DNA from 2 places in the Exiguobacterium oxidotolerans JCM 12280 genome. Region 1 is predicted to be linked to the other one. Evidence: riboswitches for the same ligand, from Rfam matches in the RefSeq annotation. Region 1 holds a riboswitch; the other holds the start of a gene.
What was found. A riboswitch is a leader RNA that binds a small molecule or an ion and turns the genes downstream of it on or off. The one in region 1 is predicted to bind S-adenosylmethionine.

Region 1 (3,765 bases):
GCCGAAATAAGTATTGCGAAGCACTGATGCTCATCCAGACAACGACGACAGCAAGTCCTGAAATCGAGACGAGTGCGATATAGACGCTTTCTGCTGCGTAGACACTCGATAGTAGTGCAAACAATCCGCCGAGCATGCTGGACATGACGGCACGTGTCGGAACACCGTTTTGACTCAATTGAGCAAAGAACGGTGAAATCATCCGTTGATCCGACAGTGACCACAACATCCGTGACGCAGCATACAAACCGGAGTTCGCTGCCGATAAGATTGCTGTCAAGATGACAAAGTTCATGATGTCCGCCGCAAATGGAATCCCGATCCGTTCAAACACGGCAACGAACGGACTCTCAAGCACACCTTTTGCATCCGTCGGCAGTAAAATCGCCAGGACGATGATCGTGCCGACAAAAAACACGACCAGCCGGACAATCGTCGTCCGAATGGCCAGAGGAATCGTCCGCTTCGGATCAACCGTCTCGCCTGCCGCAACACCAATCAGTTCTGTACCTGAATAGGCAAAGTTGACGGCGAGCATCGTCATCAAAATCGCAAAGGCCCCGTTCGGGAAGAGTTCCCCTTCCGTCAGCGGTCCGAACAACGGAGCTGCTTCTCCTGACGCCAGTGGAATAAAGCCGACGATTGCTGCTGCCCCTAAGACGATGAAGGCGATGATCGTCATGACTTTCACGGCAGAAAACCAAAATTCGACTTCGGCGAACACACGCACTGTCAGTACATTAATCACTAAAATAATGATGACGAACAATCCGCTGAACAACCAGACCGGCACGTCCGGAAACCAGCGTTGCATCAATAAACCAGCTGCTGTGAATTCGGACCCAAGCGCAACCGTCCACGTCAGCCAGTAGAGCCAGGCGACCGTACAGCCGGTTCCCGGTCCAATGTACTTTGTTGCATAACTATGAAAGGCACCGGTTTCCGGCATATGTACAGCGAGTTCCCCTAAACAAAGCATCACGAGATAAACGACGAGTGCCCCAAGCAAGTAGGACAAAATCGTCCCGATTCGACCTGCTTGCTCTAATGTGTACCCCGTACTTAGGAACAGCCCCGTCCCGATGACGCCACCTAACGACAGCATGACGATATGACGGGATTCCATCTTTCGTCGAAATGTTGTTTTTTGCTCCATCCTCCACCACTCCTCTTTCTCGCTCAATAAAAAAACGCACTCCTGTACAGACAGGGTGCGTCGGTCGACAACATCAAGAGCGCTTATCGATCGGGTACAACACCCGCAGGAATTAGCACAGTATCTTTCGACCTGTTGCTGAGGCTTCAAAGGGCCAGTCCCTCCACCTCTCTGGATAAGAATGTAATTTTTCATAACAATAGCAGTCCTTTTTTGAATTGTCAACACAATTCAGATAATACAATTCAAAAAAAACGTCTCACACTGCATTGGCATGAGACGTTCTTTTATTATTTTTTTACGAAGAGATTAGCTGTCTTAAGGGCCACCCGAACTGCTTTACGGTTCAATGTACCTTCTTGATGTTTAACCACCTTCGTCTGCTTGTTGAGTTTATCTTGTAACGTTTTAATCTTTTTGTCTTTATCTTTATCATGTTTTTGAATCGCAGCGATTTTTTTCTCTTCTTCTGGAAAGAATGATTCAAAACGTGCGATTGCTTCTTCCATACTGATTCCTGTAATCGGTTTAACCGCTGGGAGGAGTTCTGTTTTCGCCATTTCACGATCAAACGGCACGTTCTCTGGATAGTTCGTGTCTTGATAGATATGCTCCAAGTCGTTCGTGTTCAAGAAGTCAAGAAAGTTATCGAAGTTTTTCACTTGAATCCGCGCCGGGCTTTGGAAGTCTGCTGTTTCGACGACGTCCGAAAGCCGTGTATACGCCGTGATGTCATTTGCCCAGATGTGAGTCAATTGATGGTAATCTGTTAATTCACGCATCCTTGCATCTTTAGGAATCAAAATACTCGGTGTTCCAGTGAGTGTCGCTGTGATGTTTCCGTGGAGACGTGCACCAAAGCTCAAGTCAGCTTCTTTGAGGAAGTCGAACCACGTTTGAGCGTTTAAGAAGAAACGAACACGGCCATTCATATACACCGGGTGTGACATTCTAGCTGCATAATTCATATCTGAAAGGTCTCCAAACGGATGAGTTCCAGTGTACGTCAACTTCAATTCTTTCATCCATTGTGGGATGAAATAGTGATTTGGATACTCTTCCATTCCACGTGTGATAAAATCAAGGACATTTTTGGGTGAAAAACGTGATGAATTGACACTAATCATCGAATCTTTCGTGATGTTTGTCTCACGGATGTGAAGATCACGACCGAATGCATACATCGATGGGCAACCGATGACTTTATGATCGATGCCTTCACGGAAACCAAGGCGTGTCAGGTATTTCGACGTGATTTCACCACGAAGTCCAATGATTCTCGAACGTTCGAGGACTGCGCTGACGAATGCTTTAACATCCTCGTCGAACGGGAATCCGCCTTTTAAGTCCGGCTCGAATGGTGCGCGTAGACCAACACCGATCACGACGACGGGAATTTTCAATTTTTTAATCAATCGTGTGTATTTTCGAAGGGACGATGCGAACTCTTGACGGAATGCATCCGCAAGTGGAATGACGTAAAGATCAAAATTTTCGTTGATCTCATCTGCACGTTCTTCATCATAGTAGTAATAGTCAGGCGTGATCGTCGTTCCTTCCGTCATCAATGTTCGGAAGATACTGTACTGATAGATCAAATTCCCAACGTTCCCTCCGATTGAATTTTCTCTCATTATATACTCAGCATCAAACTGTTCAAAGGGTGTCATACCTGCACGAATAATAATACGCTTCATGTCAAATTATCCCCTCTCACAAATCCAAAAAAACATTAACAACTTATATTTTAGAGATATCTAAATCATATCCCTTACTTATATTTAAGTCTATTTTAATTAAAGAGATAGAGTATCATTTAAAAGAATATTCTCATCATTTAAATTTTATTTAATATTTTCCCCACTTATAATCAGAGTCAGTCAAGAAAAATTTACGAACATAACATTTTCTAGCTACATAAATAGCTTCTCTTAAGGTAAACAATAGAGTCACCTTGGAGAAGCTATTTGTAATTCTCGATTTCGAAGCCCTTCAACAGCTTAAATAGTAATTGATAGCTGTTCATATATCTTTAAATTCGTATGAATCATCCGTAACGTCGGGTATAGCGATGGCTCCGCTCCTTCTATTAAACTGCCAAACAGATGGTCTGCTTCGACCATGCCTTGTTTTTCCATATCCCGTTGCAAGGATGACTTCATATCCGGTGCCATTTGATGCATCCGTTTTTCCTGCTCCTGTTCGATCTGGTCCACGAACGTTGCCCCTTGACTGTCCATGGCTTGTTTTGCTTCTTGTAAGACATTCCGAATGACACGATTCCCTGCAGCATCGTCGCGAATCGGACCAATCGGTGCCCGAAATAGCGAAGTCACTCCGGAAAAGGTCGTAATGAAGAGATACTTTTGCCACATATCTTGTATGATGTGGTCTGATGCTTTAATCGATGCTTTTGTCCCTGCAAGTGCTTCCTTCACCTCAAGCAAGCGATCCGTCCAGTCCCCATCTCTTGGACCAAATACAAGTTGATGGGCAGGACTCGTCTGAATGACGCGTCCATTCGCATCAAGCGTCGATTCAATGAAGCATAAGCCACCGAGGACACGGGTCTCGCCAAATTTAGCGACGAGTTGTTCGATATGCCGCAT
Region 2 (3,765 bases), 180 kb from region 1:
GACCGTCTTGTATAAAAGATTTCGTGGTGCTAATTGCTTTTCGGTAAGCGGCAAGACCGGCTCCGTCCATCTCAGTAAGGCTCCATAATTATTCCAAATGCTCGCACCAGCAGCAGCCGTCGTCAAAATAGCGGCTCCACCCATCAACCATGCTGTTTCACGTTTCACCTCACCACCTCCAAGGCTCATTCCGATTTCTCTTCTACTCTTCTCTTACCCGATTTATTTTGAACTAGAACTTCACAACATTCCGACTTGACGCTTTAATTTTCGTCGGATATAGTTAGAAAGTCCAAATCGGAACAATTACGTTTTAATAATCTTGGAGGTTTTATTCATATGAAAAAACTAATTACAGCATTCACCGTTGCAACCATGAGCGCAAGTCTTCTTGCTGCGTGCGGGTCATCGTCTTCATCAGATTCGAGTGACGATGGTAAACTACAGGTTTATACTTCGACGTTCGCCACGGCAGCCATCGCCAAAGAAATTGGTGGAAAGGACGTTCAGGTCGAAATGATCGTTCCACCTGGCGCCGATCCGCATTCGTATGAGCCGACTCCGAAGCAACTGACGACGATTGCGAAAGCCGATCTATTTTTACTTACCGGCACAACCCTTGAGCCGTACTCTGAAAAGATTAAGGAAAGTTTAGCCGGTAATTCCATCCGTTTTGTCGAGACAAGTAAAAATATCGACTTACTCGAGGCTTCCGCTTCGCTTCATACGCACGAAGAAGACGGACACGATGACCATGATGATCACGAGGCTGAAGAAGCGTCGCATGACCATGGACAATACGATCCGCATGTTTGGCTCGACCCGAACAACGCCAAGAAAATGGCTGACTCGATTACGACCGCGTTAGCAAAGGAAGCACCTGACCGGAAGGATGCGTTCGAAAAAAACCTCGCACTCTTTAATAAACAGGCAGATGAACTCGACCAAAACTTACAAAAGGCCGTTGACTCCGGTTCAAAAAAAGAGTTACTCGTCACTCATGCAGCGTATGGATATCTTGCAGAGCGGTATGGTTTCGAGCAACTCCCGATTGCCGGTATCTCGCCGTCTGACGAACCGTCACAAAAGCAACTCGCCGCAATCGTCAAAGAAGCTAAGTTACATGACTTACACTATATCGCCTTCGAAGAGACGGTGTCGCCAAAGGTCGCCCGTGTCATCCAAAAAGAAATCGGTGCCGAATCGATTACGATCCATAACCTCGAGTCCGTCACAAAAGAACAACAAGATCAATCCTATTTTGATTTGATGAATGAAAACGTCACGACACTCAAACAGGCACTGCAGTAAGGTGCTGTTGACAAGCATTAAAAGATACGTTACGGTAGAAAACGTATTTTAAACAACTAAATGACTTCTTTTTATCGCGAGAAACGGAGGGACTGGCCCAATGATGTTTCGGCAGCGGACGATTGATTCGTACTGTGCCAAATCCAGCAAGCTACGGCTTGAGAGATAAGAAGAGCGTCTTTTTCAGTAAAGACCTCCTTCTTTCTTGCGAAGGGGTCTTTTTTTGTATGCTGAAGAAATGGAGTGATTCGACATGAACGAAACGATTACACCGAACAAATGGGCTTTGTTGCCCTTGTTCGTTTTCCTTGTATTATTCATCGGTGCAGGAATCTTCTACAACGACTTTTACAAATTCCCAATCTTGATTGCAGCGTTGATTGCCTTGATTTTTGCTGCTGCGACAGCTAAAGGAGACATCAACCAGACGGTCGAGCGGATTGCCCGCGGTGCCGGTAACCCGGACATCATGATCATGGTCTTCATCTTTTTACTTGCCGGTACGTTTTCCGGAACAGCGAATGCGATTGGAGCGATTGATGCGACCGTCAATGCCGCACTCAGCTTCCTACCCCAGTCGCTCCTGATGAGTGGATTGTTCATCATCGCCGCTTTCATCTCGATGGCGATGGGGACTTCGACCGGGACGATCGCTGCCCTCGCCCCGATTGCCCTTGGGATTCATGACGCGACGGGTGTCAATGTCGCACTCGCCGCTGCTGCCGTCGTCGGTGGAGCAATGTTCGGTGACAACTTATCGTTCATCTCCGATACGACGATCGCAGCCGTCCGGACACAAAAAACGAACATGCGTGATAAATTCAGAACGAACTTTTTAATCGTCTTGCCTGCTGCTATCATCACTGTCATCTTACTTGCCTTCGTATCAGGCGCCGGAGATGTCGTCGAAGCAAAGGCGTTCGACTTCTATAAGTTGATTCCGTATCTTTCCGTCATCGTGCTCGCACTTTTCGGTGTCAACGTCATTCTCGTCTTACTCGGCGGGACATTGTTGACAGGGATCATCGGGATGATCGACGGAAGCTTCGGATTAAGTGGCTTTGTTCTCGCGATGTCTGACGGATTGATGGGGATGGCAGAAATCTCCATCTTGACGTTACTGATGGGCGGACTCGTTAGCCTGATCACCTATAACGGCGGAATTGCTTATCTCAAAGAAACGCTGACACGAAAAATCTCCAAGCGCCGGGGAGCGGAGTTCAGTATGGCTGCCCTCGTCAGTGCAATGAATCTCGCAACAGCGAATAACACGATTTCGATTCTTGTCGCAGGACCGCTCGCCGCTGAAATCGCGGATACGTACGACATCGATCGGAAGAAGTCAGCCAGTATCCTCGACCTCTTTTCCTGTGGTGTCCAAGGAATCATCCCGTACGGAGCACAACTTTTGATTGCCGCCGAACTGACAAAAACGGCATCTCCCGAACTGATTCCATATTTGTTCTATCCGTTTCTGTTGTTCATTTGTGGATCGCTCGCAATCTTCTTCGGATTCCCACGCCGGAAGTCCGATACAGCACAGAAAAAAAGCATCTCGTAAAATAAACAGCCCCGTCGCATTTTCTGCGACGGGGCTTACTTTTATTTACGTTTTTCTTGACGATTCAAAATGAAATAAGCAATCGCCGGAAGTGGGAATTGAACGAGCCCAGCTCCACCCCATACCCACGGGTTACGTCCTGTCTTGCGGGCACCAAGGAAAAGGAACGTGGCTTGAGCGCCTAATAACGCAGCAATGCTTGTCCAAACTCCATTTGGTACTTTTTTAATCGATTTCACCATGATTTTACACCTCTCTTCATTTATGCGTCAGTAGACTTTCTTCTCTTTCCCATTCTATATTCCCTGCTTATGAGCATCAAAACAGATGTTCTTCTGACTTCATGCTAAACTGAACAGGCAAATCCATATTCTAGTTCTATTGAAGGAGGAGTATACACATGCAATACGCAAAACTTTCAAATGGTATCACGATTCCACAAATCGGGTTCGGTGTCTGGCAAGTCGATGAAGAGACGGAAGCACCGGCTGCCGTCGCAGAAGCACTTCGCGTCGGTTACCGTCATATCGATACGGCTGCCGTCTACAAAAACGAACGTGGTGTCGCAAAAGGAATCAAAGAAAGCGGCGTGAAACGTGAAGAACTCTTCTTGACGTCTAAAGTTTGGAACGATGACATTCGTGCCGGACGGACGAAAGAGGCTTTCGCTGAGTCACTTGAGCGACTAGAAACAGATTATCTCGATCTCTACCTCATTCACTGGCCTGTCGAAGGTTATGTCGAAGCATGGAAAGCCATGGTCGAGCTTTACGAAGCGGGTAAAATCAAGGCGATTGGTGTATCGAACTTCAAAGAACATCACCTCGATACACTTGCTGAAGAGGGACTCATGACGCCGATGATTAACCAAGTCGAGCTTCACCCACAACTTC

Region 2: linked by a shared signal. The riboswitch ahead of P403_RS0106785 (Na+/H+ antiporter NhaC family protein) and the one ahead of P403_RS0107630 (amino acid permease) in region 1 are both predicted to bind S-adenosylmethionine.

What each region holds. Positions count from the first base shown of each region.
Region 1 is NZ_JNIS01000001.1:1,501,150-1,504,914, forward strand. Features, by position in the region: gene P403_RS0107630 (amino acid permease) at 1-1,156, opposite strand, end outside; SAM riboswitch class I at 1,237-1,338, opposite strand; gene P403_RS0107635 (polysaccharide pyruvyl transferase family protein) at 1,447-2,853, opposite strand; gene P403_RS0107640 (ketopantoate reductase family protein) at 3,157-3,765, opposite strand, start outside.
Region 2 is NZ_JNIS01000001.1:1,325,526-1,329,290, forward strand. Features, by position in the region: gene P403_RS0106775 (alpha/beta hydrolase) at 1-168, opposite strand, end outside; gene P403_RS0106780 (metal ABC transporter solute-binding protein, Zn/Mn family) at 340-1,311, shown strand; SAM riboswitch class I at 1,380-1,483, shown strand; gene P403_RS0106785 (Na+/H+ antiporter NhaC family protein) at 1,565-2,872, shown strand; gene P403_RS0106790 (hypothetical protein) at 2,914-3,114, opposite strand; gene P403_RS0106795 (aldo/keto reductase) at 3,273-3,765, shown strand, end outside.